4 regions of the Thalassotalea maritima genome follow, and region 4 is predicted to be linked to each of the others. Evidence: predicted binding sites of a transcription regulator. Region 4 holds the regulator's gene; each other region holds the start of a gene.

Region 1 (5,478 bases), 890 kb from region 4:
ATAGGGCTTAACAAGGCTAACGATTATATGCGCACTAGGGCGGTGTTGTCGTCATCGTTAACCCTGTTGGTAACGTTGCCGTAAAATTTCAACTCGACTGATATAGGCAAGCGTTTCTGCAAAAGGTGGGATGCCGTTGTATTTGGCTATTGTCCCTTCGCCTGCATTGTAGGCTGCAGCGGTGAGCGCAATATTACCTTGGTATTTTTGTAATAATTTGGCAAGGTGCTTCACTCCTCCGGCGATATTTTGTTCGGCATCTAAAGCGTTTGTTACGCCAAGTTCTTTCGCCGTTTCTGGCATCAACTGCATCAGCCCTAGGGCGCCAACTCTTGATATGGCATCCTCTTTGAAGTGCGATTCGGCGTGAATAATCGCTCGAACAAGGGCTACATCTACCTGGTGTTGTTTAGCTTGCTTGGTTATCTCATTGGCATAGGCAAAACGATTAAGAGGCGTTGTATGCCAATTAACTTTCGAGCTGACTTTACAGGCATAGCAACCTACACGGATTTGTCTATACGGCCGATCTAAAGGTTCCATATCAGAAAAAGCGACGACGCCATCTGAGTTACGATAGGTAAAGACAGTATCCTCTGTTGCACTAAGTGGCATATCAACGAGGACACCGGTTAGCCAAAGCGTTAGTAATGATTTGGTTAGGTTTTTGATATGAGCCTCAACTATTTATTGTCATTGTCATTGTTAGTTGTTACTTCGTGTTTGCTTTGCTTGATGGTTAACTTATGTTGATAGTCGTTGATGACAATCTGTAATGCATCTAAAACGACTTGCTCGTTTACTTGATTGTCTTCGAGTATTTGAATTAAATCAACGGCTAATTGAATGTGTTTAGGGGCTTTATCGAGGCTCATCTGCGTCAATATTATTGTGTTTTTTGTGAGGTTACGGCAAATCACCTAAAAATAAAAGTATCCGCAGGCTTTTACCAGCAATCTAGCCACCGAATTTTCTGATAGCGTCTAAACTTAATGCTGATTCAGGCATAATTGGAGAGCAGCATGGTTCAAGAAGTGTTATTGGCGTTACTCGCTGGTTTTATTGTTGGGGTGTTATTTTCCTTTCTAAAATTACCCATTCCTGCGCCGCCCGTACTATCGGGGGTGATGGGTATCGTTGGTGTTTACTTAGGTGGACTCGGCTATATCTGGATTGTGGAGCGTTTTTTTAGTAACTAAATCAACAGACCCTAGCTCATTTTTGCTGACTTTTTTCTGTTCGTGGTCGAGCGGGACTTTTTGCTTGGTGACGCTTGAGAACGACGACGTTTATTTGCTTTAAATGGCTTGTTCGGTAAACCCGAAAAGTCTTGTTGATGACTAAGCTCAATAAACTGGCGTATTTGTTCTGTTAGTGGTTGCATGAATTGCTGGTAGCTCATTTTTTTGTCGACGATGGCTGTTAGATCCGCTTCCCACTTGGCGGTCAAATCTGGCTTTGTGGCCATGGCGGGTAATGCGTTGATCAGCGCTTTGCCGACATCGGTCGCTTTGATGGCCTTACCTTGACGTTGTAAATAACCTCGCTTAAACAATAACTCCATTATCCCTGCACGCGTTGCTTCGGTGCCTAAACCATCCGTTTCTTTTAAAATCGCTTTGATGCTGGGATCGTTGACAAAGCGGGCAATACCGGTCATCGCCTGCAATAATGTAGCATCGGTGAAAGCTGCTGGCGGTTGCGTTTGTTTGGCGAGTAGTTCGCCGTGCTTACACCATAACTCATCACCAACACTTAAGTGGCTAAAATCACTTGCGTTGCTTGCTTCATTATCATCTCGCTCTTCTTGTTTCGCTTGAGTTTGCTGATTTGCAAATAACGCTTTATAGCCCAAATCTATGGTTATTTTACTGGTGGCGACAAACATCCCTCCGGCAATGGTTAACTCCAGCTTGCCCTGTTGATATACATACGGTGGATAAAATTGACTTAGGTAATTACCACATATTTGTTCGTATATTTGTAATTCCCATTTTGACAGAGCAGTTAACTTAGCGACTTTCTCGGTTGGGACGATAGCATGGTGAGCACCAACATTAACATCGTTGAATGCTTTACTTTTGCGTTTTCTGTCAGCGCCTTTGCACGCTTGTTGATATTTGTTCTCGCTTGCTGAAATGGCTGAGATAATGCTTGTCGCTTGCTGAAAATGTTCGCTAGGCAAGTAACGGCAATCTGAACGAGGATAGGTAATAAGTTTGTGCTTTTCGTAAAGGCTTTGGCATGTATCCAGTACTTGTTTCGCATTCATATTAAATGCTTTTGCGGCATCAATTTGTAACGCTGATAGATTGTATGGTAGTGGAGCGAATTGTTTCTTTTGTTGCTGCTTATTAGCCATCACTTTAGCTGGCTGGTCGCCTATACGGCGAACCACATTGTCAGCTAAGGCTTTGTGAAGCACTCGCCCTTCATCATCCATGTATGGGCTGCACGCTTCGCTAGGTTGCCATTTCGCTTTGATGGTTTGATTACCTTTATCGATAACATGAGCTAGGACTTGGTAGTGATCTTTTGCTACAAAGTTATCAATGTTGTTGTCGCGTTCAACCACCAAACCGAGAATAGGTGTCTGTACTCTGCCCACAGAAAGCACACTGTTATAGCCTGATTTTTGCCCTGCTAAGGTATATGCCCGTGTTAAGTTAATGCCATACAACCAATCGGCACGGGAACGTGCTAATGCAGACACCGATAAGCTGATAAAATCAGTATTGCTAGCGAGGTTGGCTAAACTTCTTTTTACTGCTGGAGTATTTAAGTCACTGACCAACAAGCGTTGGCATTGTTGTTTCTTTTGTTGACCCACCTTTAAGTAATCGAGTACCTCATCAACTAATAATTGTCCTTCGCGATCAGGATCGCCGGCATGTACTAGTTGTGAACATTGCGTAACAAGCTTGCGCAGCACCGACAATTGGCTACGGGTTTTATATTTAGGTTGTAATGCCCATTGTTGAGGTATTATTGGTAAGTGATCTTGTTGCCACTTTTTGTATTTTTCATCGTATTTTTCAGGCTCTGCTTGCTCGAGGATATGACCAATACACCAACTGACCACATCACCATTTCCCACTTCAATATAGCCATCGGCTTTTTTGTGCGGCTTAGGTAGCGCGGCTACAATGGCACGCGCCAAACTTGGTTTCTCGGCGATATATAATTTCATAAACAGACAAATTGATGGGTAACTGTCTAAATATACAGTTGTTAGGGTTGGGCTGCAAGGTGCAAATAATTGAAAGTTATATGGTTGTAGACAACAGATGCTAAGCCGTTAGTCGTTATTGCCCTGCAGATATGCTGTTGCTAGCGTGTCACTTTAGTGAATGAAAACTAGGACGATATAGGTTATATCGTCCTAGTTCTGTGGGATTTGTTTAAACTGGCTACCATAAGTGCCCATCAGTATCGCATGTAAGTCATTAGAAAATACGAAACGAAGAGCGACCGCTACGACGGGATGATCGTCGATTTCGCATGCGTGAATGTAGCTCCCTGCGTTTCGCATCGAGCCAGTCTTCTTTGGTAATAACATCGTCACCCGCACGTTCTTGCTCGCGTTGACGATAGGCACAAAACTCATCGAATGCTTCAATATCGTCTTTAAGATCTTCTGCAACCAGTTCAATCATAATAGCATCATCGAGAAAGCCTAACGCTGGAATATCATCGGGCACCATATCTTCAGGTTCACTAAAGTAAGACAAAGCGCTAATAACGTCCTTACGCTCTTCTTCTGGAATTTTCCATTCGCTGTCTTCAATCATAGCGATTAATGTTTGCAGTTTATCAATGCGTTGTTTAACAAATTCAGGCACGCTATCACTAACGTCTTGAATTAGGTTTTTAGCATTTTCAATTATGATGTGCTCAGGTAAAAGCATGGCTTTACTTTGTGCTGTAGTCATCACCTCACGAAAGTGTTCAAGATCAGATTCCGTTAATTCAAATGTCACTTCAAAAGCCATTATATTTCTCCTATTTTATGGCAACACGTATTCTAGTGTTTGATCGCTAACTATTTAAATTTAACAGAGAATTAGTTTTTCACCAGTTGTAATAGCGCATAAAGAAGACTATGTATATCTCAACAATAAATGCACAATCGTGGTGCGGATAGTCGCGTTAAGTTCAGGGAAATGAATGGCGCTAGGTGATGGTAATATATCTTGTTATGTTGGTAGTAGGCTTTCGATATTACGTAGTGACAAGGGGAGTTCACATGGAAAGCGAGTGCCTTAACAAGTTTATTAATGGCACTCGGTTTTTAAGTGGGATTGTTACTATTGTGGGGTGTCACTAATATGACCAACCTGTAATACTGGAGATGCGTCAACATTTTCAGCGTCCATCATGCTGACAATCCGTTGCATCGTGGCTAACATTTGCGACTGCTCCCACTCTTGCATCGCTTCAAAGCGACTAATGAAGTGTTCTTGTAAAGGTTTTGGCGCGTCTTTAATGATGTCTCTGCCTTGTTCCGTTAGCGTGATATCAACTTTACGCTTATCGGTAACTGAGCGCACACGGCTTACTAATTCACGCTTTTCTAATCTGTCTAAAATACTGGTAATCGTTGCGGAGCTTAAATTAATACTTTCGGCAATGTGTTTTACAGTACTGTGATTATTGGCTGCAATTGATTGTAACACCAACAGTTGTGGACTCGTTAGTCCGGTTTCTTTGCTTAACTTCTTTGAGTATAAGTCAATCGCACGAATCACTTGTCGTAACGATATTAGGAGCTCTTCGTATTTTTCCATTTCGGCAACTTTTTATTCATCACTATTAATTTAATACTAATCGTTACAATACTAACAAAGCTATCAACAAAAAACCAAAAATAACCGCCAAATACCGACACAGCAACATCTTAGTAACAAGCTAATTGATATAAATTTTTATTTCACGGTTGATCTTTAATCTATCAATCCGCATAATGATTAGTGTACTAATTATTTGAGGAGGAATTAAAGTGATGCTTTCAAAGTTATTGAAATCTCACGCTAGTACGAGGCGTTTGAATCGAATGGCTAAAAATTTTACGGGTTTTCTATGTTTTAGCTTAATTCTTAGTACTTATGTGTTTTATCCACTGTATAAAGCTTATAAGTTGAGTACAAAGAAAAGAGCAGGGAAGTAATGAGCTACACGTATTTAGCACTATTAATCTATTTTGTATTAATGTTGGCTATTGGTGTGTACGCGGCACGTAAGTCAACGAGTAACTTATCAGGGTACATGTTAGGCGGCAGGCAAGTAAGCCCGCAGGTAACCGCTTTATCAGCAGGCGCATCAGATATGAGCGGCTGGATGCTCATGGGGCTACCTGGCGCGATGTTTGTCTCAGGCTTTAACACTGTATGGATTGCTCTTGGGTTGCTGTTTGGGGCATGGGCAAACTATAAATTAGTCGCCCCAAAACTCAGAATTTATACTGAAAAAGCTAGCGAT
Region 2 (5,478 bases), 1.5 Mb from region 4:
CTGAGCAAATTGCACAACATCATGAATGGTTAAAAAGAAATAGGCGTAATCCAACTCTTCAATTAAACTTAATTCTTTGTCGATAATCGCTTGAATGGTGTCAGGTACGCCATCAGGAAAACGAACATTCGCACCTTGCTCCGTTAGTTTACGTAAGTATTGCATCGCCGTTAAGTTCTTTGGCACCAACTCGTTAGGATACTCGTAACGTAAACTCGCTAAATCAAAATGACATAAACCAGCTATATTTAGGGATTCATCTAACCAAGCTTTAGGGAAAAGTTTTTGTAATTTATCTTCACTTCGTAAGCTTCGCTCGGCATTAGCTTGTAACTTTTGGCCAAGTTGTTGCACCGTGTTTCCAGCTGCAATGGCAGATAATGTGTGCTGTAGTTTTAAACGTGATGGACAATGCATCAAAACACCACCACACGCTGTAATGGGCAAAGAAAGTTGCTCGCTTAATTGCTGACAATAGCGTCGATATTGCCCATCTTGTGATTGCAAATGTCGCGTAAAGCCAATCCATAATCGATCTTGATGATATTTTTTAAGCCATGGCCCCCAATGATTATCTTGCTCGTGCTGCTCAGGTAACCATAGGACTAAGCAATGCTTCACCGACATAAGGTCCCATTCAGATAACTGATACCCACCTTTTTCACTGCGGCGCCGAGCATTCGTGATAACACGGCATAGTTCAGCATAAGCTTTACGATCCGGAGCAAGCATGACAATACGTAACGTTGGCATACAAAACAAGCTACCAACGATAAGCTTAATATCAAGTTTTTGTGTTTTGATTTCACTATACGCACGAACCACACCAGCAATCGAACATTCGTCGGTTATCGCTAATGCTTGATAGCCTATTGAGCTCGCTTTAACGATCAACTCTTGGGGATGTGATGCGCCTTGCAAAAAAGAGAAATTACTTTGACAAAAAAGTTCAGCATACCCCATTAGCTAAACACTCCATGCACAAACCATTCATGCTCTGGCGTACGATATACCCACAACCACTGACCTTTGCAGGTTACAGCGACGAAATAATCCCGACACACCATATCATCATCCCACCAACCACTGACAATGCGTTCTGGGCCATGCTCAATACTGACATGCTCGTGCAGAGGTAAAGGGCTATTAAGTAACAATAAGGGGCGTAAGCTGGCATCCAATTGCGGTAATATTGTTGTCTGTGAAAGCTGAGGTTTGTTACTTTTCTTGATACCTTGCGGGACATTATGGTGAGTTAATGAGTTAGTTCGTTGCAATGGCTCACCATATTGTAATGCCTGCTCTGGACGATGATCATCGACAACGTTTATCCCGCGTACACTAGCCTGCCCAAGTTTTGCCGACAATCTAGATACCAAGTCAGCAACAGATACACTAGCGTGTTTGTGTTGAAGTAAATCCATTACTTGGTAATCATTGCCATGCACCTGTAATACTCGCACCTCAATCGCAATAATGGGCGCAGGCAAATACACGGATTGCAGTCGTAACTCACTTAAGGCTAACCATTTGTCAGCGCGATACTCCCCCTTAGCACTGTGAATATCAATACATAAAGGGGGGTGCTCAACATCGCGAAAATGTAGCATCAGTTGCAACTGATGACAGCATTGATCACGCAATGACAAAAAGCGTTGTAAAAGCCGGTAGACTTTTTCTAGCGGCTTTTGTAAACGTTGACAATTTGTTACCTCAAACCATAAATCAAGATGATGTTGAAACGTTTCATCTGGGTGATAAAACGTGACCGGATGTTGTAACTGTCCTGTCAATTGACCAATATAATTAACGAGTTCGATATCAAAGCGCTTGGCTATTTCGCTTAAAGACAGACCCAGCAGTTGAGACATATGGGAAATACCCAGCCGTTGCAAGGACTGTAATGTGGAACTCGCTAACCCAGTGAGGGTTAATGGTAGTTGTGCCAATTTTTGTTCAATGAGATGTTTATCATCACTGATTAAAGCGGCATTATGTTTCGCTAGCAAGATAGCGCTGTATACCGAATAGCCACAGGCATAGTGAAAACGAACGCTCATTGCCTCTAAATGCTCAGATATAGCTTCCCAGTAGCGTGCCAAATCATGATATAAGGTCAACATATTGGAGACTTTCAGTAAAATGCCATCAGGAGGATATACACAAATATCAGCACTCAATAAATACAGCCAACGAGCAATTCGTGTTAAACGTTGATACTCAAGATCTCGATTATAAGGGATTACTTGGAGATTTTGCGCTAAAGTAGCGGCACTGCCTAGCCCCATCCCCAGTTGAATGCCCTTCTCATGTGCCATATTATTTGCTTGTAACACATGATATTTTTTTTCATCAACAATAATAATCGGCGTTTGCTCGTTATTCGCATATAAGCTATCGAGCTGTAAACTAGGGAAATGTAAATACAACCAAAGCGTCATGACACGATTTTTTTTAGATCTGGAAAATAAACAATATTGTTTTGCTCAACCGGCTTACATAAATGTGGCCAATAATGCGCCATATTGACGATAAATGGCGCCGACGGCCAACCTCGTTTACGTTTATTAATCACTACTTGCAAACCCTGGCGATGCGCAAACAAAGACAGGCTCAAGTCAACGGGTAACGCGATATTGTCTTGCTTTGAGGTGCGCAAAATAAGTTGCCGACAACCGCCTTCTTCTGCAGCCATTTGCAAACGCTTTAACTGATGGATCTGGATAGCTTGTTCATGCCAAAGTAAAACATCAGAGCAACAGCCACTTTTTAAACATTGCTCTGCCGCCCACATAGCTTGATGGTGTTCATCAACATGAATAGACAATATACGCTCTAAATCAATACCCGCTTGCTCTAACAAACCGGCATTTAAGATGCCTGGCGAGTTTATATATACTAATAGCTGTTCATTTTGTGCTTGTTGCCATAAGGGCATCAACAAACGTAGCTCGCCAATACCTCGAGGAGATATCAGCTCAATGACACCAGATTTAACAAAGCCACCACCTAATTGCCGATCAAGCTCAACATAGCCTGTTGATTGTAAATCAGTTGCCAATAATGGTTCTTTTTTGGCTGACCAAAGTAGCTGCTTTTCTTTAAGACGTTCTATTATATTGTTCATAACCACACCAACTGTATATTTATACAGTATAGTTTTGTATGTTTATCAAATCAAGCGTCTCAAAAGAGGTTGCCGTATATCATGGGCCGTTTATGGTTTAAGTTTATCCGTCCATAATCGTAGGAGATAATAAAAAAACGCGGCCGTTTAATGCCGCGTTAGATTTTAGTGATCAAGATAAAAACATATGTTCTACATGGCGCGCAAAGCAAAGTAACGTGCTATGCCAGAATTGCTAAGCATTAAGCTTGGTTAACGCAACGCGCTAAGACGCTAATCACTGTCTTTTAACGTCAACCTTGCCGCTTCAACAACGGCAGAAATGGAACGTTTTTCCACTAACTTATGCGTTTCATGATCCGGTATTTCACCACGGTGACGATTAACAATAACGCCAGCTAAACAACCTGCCTTGAGTCCAGAGCTAGCGCACATGGTCAACAAGGTGGCGGATTCCATTTCATAGTTAAGCACCCCCATCGCTTGCCATTCTTTGGCTGAGCCGACAAAACGACTGAGCACGCGCCCCGAAAACGTATCGTAACGTTCTTGTCCTGGATAAAAGGTATCGCTTGATGCGGTAACACCAACATGCACATCGGCCTGTTGCTTTGCCGCCGTTATCATATGCTGACAAATATAAAAATCCGCAACGGCGGGAAACTCCAATGGAGCAAAGTGTTGACTGGCGCCATCGAGCCTGACGGAGCCTGTGGTGACGATAATATCTCCAACGTTAATCTCGGGCTGAATAGCCCCTGTTGTACCAATACGCAGAAATGAACGCACACCAATTTGCGCAAGTTCCTCCACGGCAATGGATGTTGATGGGCCACCGATACCTGTCGAGCAAACCACCACAGCTTTGCCATCTAAGCTACCCTTGTACAAGGTATATTCACGCTGAGCAATGATAAATTGAGGATCATCTAAATAAGAAGCGATACGTTCGACGCGATTAGGATCACCGGGAAGAATAGCGAGTGTTGCACCATCAATATCTTTTTGGCTAACACCTAAATGAAACACAGCGTCTGTCATTGTTATCTCCATTGCTAGGTATGATAACTAGAGTGTAGACGCTGTCACTGATATGATTAATTTTTACGGGCAAGTTTCGCCAATTTTTTGTTGATGGCATCGGCAAATTGCCACGGGTAAAGTAACTGTCCTGTTAAATTTTGATTAGGGAAAATAATCAAACAAAGATCATCCTCTTCCATGCCCGGTAACCAGCGTTGTTGAATTTCGTCCAATGTCAACTTAAGTGGCTGACAATGATCCCATTCATCGGTTGCCCAACCTTGTGCTGTTTCTTTTGTCGGCCAAAAAGGGACCAAGTCTTCCCCTTCTTCGGTTAACATAACAGCGCCATGCTCATCCGTTAATATCCACGCTTCACGCTCGGTCATCAATTGTTGCATGAACAACTCATAACGTTGCGTATCTGTTAAATTTAAACTGTATTTATCAATGGTAACCATAATTGCCTTACTTATTGATACGACAAGCACTTGCTTGCGCGAGTTTTTCTAATAACACTTCAGTATCTTGCCAACCAATACACGCATCAGTAATACTTTGACCGTATGTCAGCGCTTTATTATCGACCAAATCTTGGCGACCTTCCACTAAATGACTCTCGACCATCACACCAAAAATGGACTGGTTACCGTCTTTGATTTGTTGGCAAATATCATCACAAACTAACATTTGATTTTCAAACTTCTTGTTTGAATTCGCATGACTAAAATCGACCATAACCTTCTCAGAAAGCCCAGCTTTACTCAGTTGTTCAGTAATTTTATTAACATGCTCTTTGCTGTAATTAGGCTCCTTGCCACCACGCAAGATAATATGACAGTCACTATTACCTTTAGTTTCAACAATCGCTGAATGGCCAAGTTTGGTCACCGACAAGAAATGATGCGGTGCACTCGCCGCCCCAATTGCGTCGATAGCAATCTTTATCGTGCCGTCGGTACCATTTTTAAAACCAACTGGACACGACAAGCCTGATGCTAACTCGCGATGCACTTGCGATTCTGTTGTACGCGCGCCAATCGCTCCCCAGCACATTAAATCAGCCATGTACTGCGGGGTGATCATATCTAAATATTCGCCAGCAGTTGGTAAGCCCATATCATTCAAATCGAGCAGTAACTTACGGCCTTTGCGCAGACCTTCGTTTATTTTAAAACTACCGTCTAAATTTGGATCATTAATCAGCCCTTTCCAGCCGACCGTAGTACGTGGTTTTTCAAAGTACACTCGCATAACGATTTCTAAACTATCTTTGTACTTATTGCGCAATTTATTTAAGCGCGAGCCATATTCCAACGCAGCAATCG
Region 3 (4,710 bases), 1.6 Mb from region 4:
GATTGACATAGATTCGACAGCCCTTGCCATCTTGCTTCCAAACTTTTCCTTGCGGCATCGGCTTTGTGGGATGCCTTAGTCGCTGCCGAACAGCTGACACCGATTGACCAAGTAACTTGGCAGCATCATCTATCACCATCCAATGGTCGTGGACAGCGTTATTAAGCTGAGCCTCTAACGAGGTTACGCGCTCGATAAGCCCATTAATGGTCTCAACTAAGGTGATGTAATTCTCGTTTACATCAGTGGTAAATAACTGCATTGATTGTATCTCCACAATTAAGATCTTTAATTATTATCCTGCCTCATAAAGCAGATTCGTCCAGAGTTTTACAAAGCTAACCGCTATAGCCTCGTCAGCTATTGCAAAAACTCTTTCGCCAATTAAAAGAGCTTTTACTTTTTCCCTCAATTAAATATCTGTTAAGAACAGTCAAATCTAAGGATTCAACAGGGCAAAATAAGGTCGAAAAAATTTCGAAAAATTAATGTCGGACAAAACAGAAACACTGTTGACATTCTTAGTTTGTGAACGTAGCTGAAGTGTTTTCCTGCGAGGTTATCGCAGAGCTTTATCGTTGTGCCGTTCAGGCAACTTTTGAACATGCATCACTTTCTGCGAGAACTCGCAGGCATTCCCACTTTAAAATTTTTTAGCTATTTGATTTTTCTGCGATATATCGCAGGCAATGCAACCAATGTAAAATCTTTTTATACCGCAGGAAGTAGCGGTTCCTGCGAGGAATAATACGCTGGTGTGAATTTACTTTCGTAACGCAAATAATTTTGTGCAAAAAGAAACTATTTGAGTTTTCTATTTTGGAAGCATACAAAAAGCTCAATGGAGGAGGGGACAAGGATTAACACAAAACTTAAACAGCTGATGATTATATAAGGATAACCGCGGTGTCATCACGAGGAAGGTTTAAGTGTTTGTTTAATCAATGTACCACCATTGGGTCGACCCAATTCTTCATGATTTTAATTTGATAATAGGAGGTTTGTTTTGAAGTTGTTGCTCCGCCGCATTCAGGTGGGGCAACACTCTCAAAGGCTTAAATAACAGAGCCATTTTACCCAATTACACTCGGTTTATTATCCCGGGTGGATTTGTCGTGGTGAGATATCTACAAAAGATATTTTCAGTCAAATAAATTTAATCAATCTTTGTTTATGCAGAAATCTGCAGACTATGGGGAAACTTATTCAAAATATCGCGTGTTTCTATTACTTCGCCATTGTTTTGAGCGTTACGTTGCTCAAAAGAGTTTAATTAGAGACAAATACAATGAAATGCGATTATTTACAACGAGCGGCATGGACACTTTTATTAGCTACAGGAGCGATATCAATAGAGGAACTTGAGAGCTTTGGCATTTCTAAAGGAAGAGCTAGATCTTGGCTAAAATCAATGCCAGATGATAACCAGTTACTCAATGCGGCATCCAAAGTTTCTAAACAATCTGTGAGTGCAGATGGCCCTGGAGAAAATATTATTTCTGCCCATGAAAGTGAAGAAGGGGAGCGGGTATGTCTAAGTGAGTCTAAAGACCAAGTTGACGCGCAGCCTGTAGCAGACGAAACAAAAGTTGACGAGTCATCTCAGTCCGAGGAAATGATTACGCCACCCCCATTGTCTGCTGGAAAAAGGGTTGAAGATTCTGACCGGGAATTAACATCTGCAACCTGTAGTGTATCTGTTAGCGTTGCGGTTAGTATCAGAGCAACGAGTGGACTGCATGGAGAAATTAAAGCGTCGCTGGATCTTATACAAGATAATGGCACGGCACATGAGGTTTAAATATTAATGGAGACGTTTGGCCTAAATGACGTAACCAAGCATTGCTTGTATTAACGGCAATTATTTTGAGCTTGTGAGTTATAGGGTAGTTGATATATTATAACTGTACAAATGTACAGTGGTAAAGTGAATGAAAGTTTGTCCTTATTATATTCAAGCTGGGATCAGTGGCTTTGAAAGTCCTGCGACTGAGTATAAAGAGATAGGGTTATCGTTAGATAGTTTGCTTATCATGCATCCCAACGCCACATTTATTGGTATAGCGCAAGGTCGTTCTATGGAGCAGGTTGGGATTTTTGATGGTGATTTACTCATCGTTGATCGCTCTGTTGATGTTAATACGGGCGATGTGATTGTTGCTGCTCTTAACGGTGAGTTCGTATGCAAAATTATTCATAAGCAAAAAGCTCAGTTATTGTCGGCGTCAGCTGAATATGCGCCGGTAACCGTCACCTCTGATGATAGCTTTTCAATTGAAGGTGTCGTGGTTTCATCGATACGCCTGCACCGTCAACCAAGGGAGCTAAAGGCGTGATTGGTCTTATCGATGCAACTGGCTTTTATAGTGCTTGTGAAAAGGTCTATGACCCTCAGATACGCAACAAGCCGGTGGTTTGTGTGAGCAACAATGACGGCTGTATCGTGGCGATGTGTCCGATAGCACGAGCGTTAGGTGTCCCTAAATTTGAACCTTTATTTAAAGTTCGCAAGTTTTTAGATCAAGCAGGCGTTGTCATTCGATCGAGTAATTATGAGTTATATGCCGATTTATCTGAACGCATGATGACAGTGATCGGCCGCTTCGCGCAGCGACAACACATATACAGTATTGATGAAAGCTTTATCACCTTGCCTGACGATGCTGATTATCAACAAGTTGCGTTAGAGATCCGCAAGGCGGTTTGGCGTGAAGTGAAGTTACCTGTTGGCGTAGGTATTGCCAATACTGCAACGCTTGCTAAAGCGGCGAATCATGCGGCTAAGCGAATTGATGGTTACCGAGGTATTTGCGTTATTGATGATGAGCAACACCGTATTCAAGTTTTATCAAAAATGGGCGTCGCTGACGTGTGGGGTGTTGGTCGCAGGTTAGCGAAGAAATTAAAGCTGTTAGATTTGACAAGTGCATTGGATTTATCAAGGCAGCCACCAAAAGATATCCGTAAACAATTCTCTGTTGTACTCGAACGTACCGTAAATGAATTAAACGGTATAAAGGCGCTAGACTGGGACGACGTTAAGGCACCAAAACAACAAATATTTAGTACCCGTTCGTTTGGTGAGCCTATTCGAGATATAGATCAATTAGCGAGCGCCTTTGCAACACATGGTGCCACTGTCGCCTATAAAGCGAGACAGCAAGACTCGTATATTAAGCGCTTGATAATCTTTGCTGCATCGTCCCCGTTTAAGGAAAAGCGTTATGCGAAAACATTATCTATTGACTTAGTGAGTCCTTCAAACGATACGCTTGTGATTAATAACGCTATTCGCCGTGGTCTCACTAGCGTTTTTATGGAAGGCGTTGATTTTATTCGCTGCGGCGTTGGCGCGGTGGAGTTGCAAACCGGTTTTGTTCAAACAGATCTGTTAAGCCCGAGCAAAGATAGCCCTGCATTAATGAGTTGCCTAGACGCGATTAACAACCGTTATGGCGCCGGCGCGTTGCATACTGCATCAACTAAACAGAGCAAGTGGCACATGCGGCGAGAGTATTTATCACCACATTACACAACACGTTGGCATGATGTACCGAGGATAAAATGCTAGACTTTAAAGAACCCTTTTTCAGGTAAATATATGATTTTCTGTATTTACTTTGACTTTTTCTTATTGTCCCGTAAATTAATGAAGGAAAGTGGAAGGATGGCCGCTAAACAGTCAATCAGTACTCCCCAAGAGAGAATTACTGAACAGTCTACTTAATGCATATTTAGTCTTCAACAAGGAGCAGTAATGACCAAAATATACTTTCCTGAACGATTTGATAGAGATACTCTTGCACCTTTCTTCGATGAATTGGATTATCATCAAAACACGCCGGATGTTTGTATTGACTGTTCTACACTAAGGTATTCTTACCCAACAGCGATGCTAGTCGCAGGTTCTAAGCTAAGAAGTTGGGTCAGAATTCGGCGACAGAACAATATTAGAACGACAAAATCAGGGCATGATCGTTCAACTAATGTTCATTCTTATTTAATGCATCTAGGTTTTTTTAACTTTATCTTGATGGGAGGGGGTAACCAAGTTGGCCAAGCACCTGGTTCATCAGCTTATTTGCCGATCACTAAAATAGAAAAGCCCGCATATGATGCAAACACTCAAGAACTTCAAATTTGGTATGACAATATCATGTCAAGTGTAAGAGGTCTTGCGAGAGTTGTTTCTGGCACAGTAGAAGATACCGAAGAAAACCGACTTTATAATTATGCTCTTCGTGAGATCATTCGAAACGTATTCGAACATTCAAATGCAACAGAGTGTTATGTGTGTGGCCAACGTTGGCGAAATGGTAAAGTCGAAATTGCTGTTATTGATGAAGGGATTGGAATTGCAAACTCCTTGAGGAGGTCACACATAGTTGCTAATGATATGGAAGCTCTTTTCATGGCAATCAAGCCAGGAATATCAAGTACTACGAATATTAATCAAGCTAACAATGTTTATGATAATTCTGGATTTGGTTTATATATATTAAGTCAATTAGCATCTAGTTTTGGGTGGTTTGTTTTAGGTAGTAGTACAGCTAGAATCGTTGGGCACACGAAGCAAATTATTCAAGAAAGCCTTAACTTTAACGGAACTTATTTTGGCATGCAATTGCAACGCTCACCTCAGCAATTTAGTCAACTTCTAGAAGACATTATTAGGTACGGTGAGAAAGAAGCTGAAGCGAGTGGTATTTC
Region 4 (5,478 bases):
GCCTGGCCATAAACTGTCTTTTGATATGAATGTATAAGATAAGATTATTAGTACTAACCCAAGCCATTCAAAGGCTTTTTTTCTATTCTCTGCAAGTTTTAACGGGTAGAGGTATGCAACACCACCAATCATCATCTCCCACGCTCTAGTATGCAATAGATAGTATGAAGGATTAGCCCAGTGGTAGGTTGCTATTACACATAAGAAAAACCCGATTACAGTTCCTGCTAAGATGGCCTTTCTCATAGCCATCAATGACATATGCTTTCTCATCGCAATAAGGGCTAGAGGGTAGAGTATGTAAAATTGCCATTCAGCAGATAAAGACCAAGTATGTAAAAGCCATTTTTCGTGTGAAGCTGTGTCAAAGTAGCCAGATTCTGTCCAATATACGATATTGGATAAAAAGGTCATACTACTGAGTACATGCTTTCCTAGTGCTTTGTAATCTAACGGAGTCAGGAAAAATAAGCCGAACACCAGTAAGACCAAACAAAGAACCGCTAATGCAGGTATGATCCTATTAGCCCTTGCAAGGTAAAACTTCGATATCGAAAAAGTTTCTTGCTCGATCCCTTTAAATATTATCCCCGTCATTAGGAAACCGGAGATAACAAAAAATACATCTACTCCCGCAAAACCTCCGGGCATCCAGTTCGCATTAAAATGAAACAACACAACAGCTATTACTGCAATGGCTCTTAGACCATTGATATCTTTTCTAAACTGCACAAGAATATACCAACTGAATAAAATATTTTGGCGCATTTTATCCTAAAAAAACAATAAGACAAAGTCATCCTTATATACCTTCCTACTAAGAGAAATGCGGCAACGAAGTCTATTTAAATAAAACAAACGCTTAGCGGTTGCTTATTACTGCTAGCTGTATATACTAACAGTTACTGTACATATAGACAGGCGACTACGCATGCGAGCCCTAACAGCCAGACAACAACAAATATTTGATCTTATCAAAGAAAAAATCGCCGCTACCGGCATGCCTCCAACCCGCGCAGAAATTGCCAATTTCTTTGGTTTTAAATCTGCCAATGCAGCCGAAGAGCATTTAAAAGCACTTGCGAAAAAAGGCTTTATTGAAATGCTGCCGGGTACCTCGCGCGGTATAAAATTAGCCGAAGAGCATATTGAAGAAGAAGGTCTACCTCTAATTGGTCGTGTCGCTGCTGGAGAGCCAATTTTGGCGCAAGAGCATGTTGAAGATCATTACAAAATAGACGCCAGCTTATTTCATCCAGCAGCCGATTATTTATTGCGTGTTAACGGCGAAAGTATGAAAGATATCGGTATTATGGATGGCGATTTACTTGCTGTGCATCAAACTAAAGATATTCATAATGGTCAGGTTGTGGTTGCTCGCGTCGACGATGATGTCACCGTTAAACGTTATAAACGCGAAGGTAATGTTGTGTACTTACATGCTGAAAATGAAGCCTTTGAACCGATTGTTGTCGATCTAGCATCAACGCCGTTTAATATTGAAGGTATTGCTGTTGGTATTGTTCGCAATGCTGATTGGATGTAAATCAATATCGACAACTAGCGGGCTAGATTAGTTAGCTCGCTGTTCAAAAAACAAGCAAACAGACTCGGTCTTTTTCTTAGCTTTATCATCAAACTCGATTCCTACAACTCTTTCATCAAGCTTGCCTCAAGCATTTTGAGAGTATTTACTCTAGCTCCTACCCCTTGAAAATATTTCTTTTTTTCAATCAAAACACTAGATCTTGTTCAAATTTTAAGTAATCCTAGTTCATGAAATAAACAAAAATGACTCATTGTCTAGCTTAACGCGTAGATAGAGCCATTGAATAATAACAACAAAGCGCGCTAAATCTACACCATTCAAATTATACCCAAACGTAGATTGGTCGTACGTAATAGACTGAATTCCAGAAGTATTTAGTCTAATAACAAAAACAATAATTTACGGAAATTTGCGACATCGAGTGAAGATGTATCCTGTCCTTTTTCTGTATTTTCTTAGGCTTGTTAAGCAGAAGGAGATGTCGAGTGAAGAGAGGTAACCTAGGTTGGCTAGGATTGGCAGGTATATTTGCTAGTCCAGCTTGGGCTGAATCACAATGGAACATGACTAAAGGTGTGACAGACGTCAGCCAAAACGTTTATGACCTCCATATGATGGTGCTGTGGATTTGCACAGCAATTGGTGTGGTTGTATTTGGTGCAATGTTCTGGTCGATGATTTTTCATCGCAAATCTAAAGGCGTCAAGCCGGCCGATTTCCACGAAAGTACCAAAGTTGAAATTCTTTGGACAGCCATTCCTGTTTTGATCTTAATCGGTATGGCATGGCCAGCAACCACTGCCCTAATTGATATGGAAGATAACAGCAACTCTGATATCACCATTCAAGTTACCGGTTCTCAGTGGAAATGGCATTATAAGTATTTTGATCAAGACATTGAATTTTACAGTGTTTTATCCACTCCTCGAACTCAATTCGACAACCGCGCAGGCGAAGGCGATGAGAAAGGTGAGAACTACTTACTCGAAGTCGACAAGCCTTTGGTTATCCCTGTCGATCGCAAAGTACGTTTCCTTATTACCTCAGATGACGTTATCCACTCATGGTGGGTGCCTGCCTTTGCGGTAAAACAAGACGCTAATCCTGGTTTTATCAACGAAGCATGGACTAAAGTCAATGAACCCGGCATTTATCGCGGCCGCTGTGCCGAGCTATGCGGTAAAGACCATGGTTATATGCCAATTGTTGTAGATGTTCGCTCAGAAGCGGACTACGAGCGCTGGATAAATGAACAAAAAATCGCTCTAACCCAAGCTAAGCAAGCAGAAGCGGCGTCTGTTAATCAAGAAATGTCGATGGCAGACCTGATGGAGCTAGGCGAAAGCACCTACATGGCACACTGTGCCGCATGTCATCAACCTAATGGTAAAGGGTTACCACCAGCATTTCCGGCATTAGCCGGCAGTGGCATATCTATCGATGGCGGTAAAGTAAATGAGCATATCGATGTTGTCGTCAATGGTCGTGCCGGTACCGGTATGCAAGCCTTTGGTAAGCAACTAAGTCTTAAAGAAATTGCCGCTGTCGTTACCTATGAGCGTAATGCGTGGGGTAATAACACTGGCGATGCGATTCAGGCTAAAGATGTTCAGCAATTATCGAGCAATAGTGACTCTGTCGAGGTTGCTGCTGTCAGCGTCAATACGGCAGTTACAGAAGCTGAGCAAGCGACAGAAAATGAGCCAGTTAGTAACGACGTGACGGCTGAAAATGCCAGCGACAATGCTGCTGAAGCTCAGGTTGATATGAGCGATTTAACCATGGAGCAACTCATGGCAAAAGGTGAGCAAGTATACCTTGCGAAATGTGCAGCATGCCATCAAGCCTCTGGTGCAGGATTACCACCTACCTTCCCATCACTCATTGGTAGCCCTATCGCCACGGGTGATATCGCCAGTCATATCGATATCGTTGTTAATGGCAAACCTGGTACAGCGATGATGGGTTATGCCAGCCAGTTAACACCACAAGAAATGGCCGCAGTCATTACCTATGAGCGTAATGCATGGGGAAATGACACCGGTGATACCGTGCAAGCTAAAGACGTAGCCAAATAAGGGGGAATGATTATGAGTAGTGCTACTAATACGTTAGATCATGTTCACGATCATCATGATCATAAGCCAGCGGGCATCATGCGCTGGATCCTAACCACCAACCACAAAGACATTGGTACCTTGTACCTTTGGTTCAGCTTTGCCATGTTACTTACTGGCGGCGCCATGGCCATGGTTATCCGTGCCGAGTTATTCCAGCCTGGTTTGCAAATTGTCGAGCCAGACTTTTTTAACCAAATGACCACTGTCCATGGTCTTATCATGGTGTTTGGTGCCATTATGCCTGCCTTTACAGGCTTAGCTAACTGGCTGATTCCAATGATGATTGGTGCCCCAGACATGGCTCTGCCACGATTAAATAACTGGTCGTTTTGGATCTTACCATTTGCTTTTTCTATCTTGCTTGCAAGCTTGTTTTTAGAAGGTGGTGGACCAAACTTTGGTTGGACGTTCTATGCGCCACTATCAACCACGTACTCTAACGGCAGCACCGCATTTTTTGTCTTTGCGGTACACATTATGGGTATCTCGTCGATTATGGGGGCGATCAATATCATCGTCACCATTATGAACATGCGCGCTCCAGGTATGACCTACATGAAAATGCCCCTGTTTGTTTGGACGTTCTTCATTACCGCTTACCTATTAATTGCCGTTATGCCGGTACTTGCCGGTGCGGTCACCATGGTATTAACCGATACCTACTTTGGCACCTCATTCTTTGATGCTGCAGGTGGTGGCGACCCCGTCATGTTCCAGCATATCTTCTGGTTCTTTGGTCACCCTGAAGTTTACATCATGATTTTGCCAGCCTTTGGTATTGTCTCAACCATTATCCCAGCGTTCACTCGTAAGCGCCTATTTGGTTATAGCTCAATGGTTTATGCAACAGCATCGATTGCATTTTTATCGTTTATCGTTTGGGCGCATCACATGTTTACCACAGGTATGCCATTGGCCGGTGAGTTATTCTTTATGTACTGCACCATGCTCATTGCCGTGCCTACTGGGGTTAAAGTCTTCAACTGGGTAGCAACCATGTGGCAAGGGGCGATGACCTTTGAAACGCCTATGCTGTTCTCTATTGCTTTTGTCATCTTGTTCACCATTGGCGGTTTCTCAGGGTTAATGCTGGCAATGACACCAGTCGACTTCCAATACCATGACACCTACTTTGTTGTAGCTCATTTCCACTATGTACTGGTTACCGGTTCGCTGTTCAGTTTATTCGCAGCAACTTACTACTGGTTACCAAAATGGACGGGGCACATGTACGACGAAAAAATCGGTAAGCTGCATTTTTGGTGCTCGTTAATTTCAGTAAACGTACTGTTCTTCCCTATGCACTTTATTGGTCTTGCTGGTATGCCTCGTCGGGTACCTGACTATGCGTTGCAATTTGCCGATATGAATATGTGGGTAAGTTTAGGTGGTTTTGCCTTTGGCTTATCACAGCTGATCTTCTTATATGTGGTACTCAAATGTATTCGCGGCGGTGAAAAAGCCGAAGCGAAGTCTTGGGAAGGCGCAGAAGGTTTAGAGTGGACAGTGGCCTCGCCAGCGCCATATCACACCTTCGCTACACCACCAGAAGTGAAATAATCATTAAGGAGTCGTCATGAGTGATACCAACGAGCCTAACGATAAACGCCAACAAGTTAATAAAAGTGTACGCAAATTAGTGTTCACTGTGGTTGCCATGTTTGCCTTTGGTTTTGCTTTGGTACCACTTTATGACGTGTTTTGTGACATTACTGGATTGAACGGTAAAACCAATGAAACGGCTGCCGAGGTATACCAAGATGGTATTGATACCTCGCGGGTTGTGCGGGTGCAGTTTATCAGTCGTAT

Evidence for each region. Region 4 encodes LexA, which represses DNA repair genes until DNA is damaged. Its sites were predicted from a motif close to TACTGTATNNNNATACAGTA; they were not measured.
Region 1: the regulator LexA is predicted to act here: its motif matches at 3,211-3,230, upstream of ACAX20_RS12115 (DNA topoisomerase III).
Region 2: the regulator LexA is predicted to act here: its motif matches at 3,137-3,156, upstream of imuA (translesion DNA synthesis-associated protein ImuA).
Region 3: the regulator LexA is predicted to act here: its motif matches at 1,903-1,922, upstream of ACAX20_RS09215 (LexA family protein).

What each region holds. Positions count from the first base shown of each region.
Region 1 is NZ_CP166919.1:2,717,108-2,722,585, reverse strand. Features, by position in the region: gene ACAX20_RS12130 (lytic transglycosylase domain-containing protein) at 58-615, opposite strand; gene ACAX20_RS12125 (DUF2496 domain-containing protein) at 684-875, opposite strand; gene ACAX20_RS12120 (XapX domain-containing protein) at 1,023-1,199, shown strand; gene ACAX20_RS12115 (DNA topoisomerase III) at 1,211-3,190, opposite strand; gene ACAX20_RS12110 (YkvA family protein) at 3,447-3,992, opposite strand; gene ACAX20_RS12105 (MarR family winged helix-turn-helix transcriptional regulator) at 4,308-4,787, opposite strand; gene putP (sodium/proline symporter PutP) at 5,167-5,478, shown strand, end outside.
Region 2 is NZ_CP166919.1:1,774,620-1,780,097, forward strand. Features, by position in the region: gene ACAX20_RS07970 (error-prone DNA polymerase) at 1-963, opposite strand, end outside; gene ACAX20_RS07975 (DNA polymerase Y family protein) at 963-2,441, opposite strand; gene imuA (translesion DNA synthesis-associated protein ImuA) at 2,438-3,127, opposite strand; gene udp (uridine phosphorylase) at 3,401-4,168, opposite strand; gene ACAX20_RS07990 (DUF2750 domain-containing protein) at 4,225-4,611, opposite strand; gene aroG (3-deoxy-7-phosphoheptulonate synthase AroG) at 4,619-5,478, opposite strand, start outside.
Region 3 is NZ_CP166919.1:2,043,231-2,047,940, reverse strand. Features, by position in the region: gene ACAX20_RS09225 (hypothetical protein) at 1-262, opposite strand, end outside; gene ACAX20_RS09220 (hypothetical protein) at 1,289-1,801, shown strand; gene ACAX20_RS09215 (LexA family protein) at 1,932-2,336, shown strand; gene ACAX20_RS09210 (Y-family DNA polymerase) at 2,333-3,571, shown strand; gene ACAX20_RS09205 (ATP-binding protein) at 3,758-4,710, shown strand, end outside.
Region 4 is NZ_CP166919.1:293,988-299,465, reverse strand. Features, by position in the region: gene ACAX20_RS01295 (acyltransferase family protein) at 1-768, opposite strand, end outside; gene lexA (transcriptional repressor LexA) at 932-1,546, shown strand; gene coxB (cytochrome c oxidase subunit II) at 2,113-3,627, shown strand; gene ctaD (cytochrome c oxidase subunit I) at 3,640-5,229, shown strand; gene ACAX20_RS01275 (cytochrome c oxidase assembly protein) at 5,246-5,478, shown strand, end outside.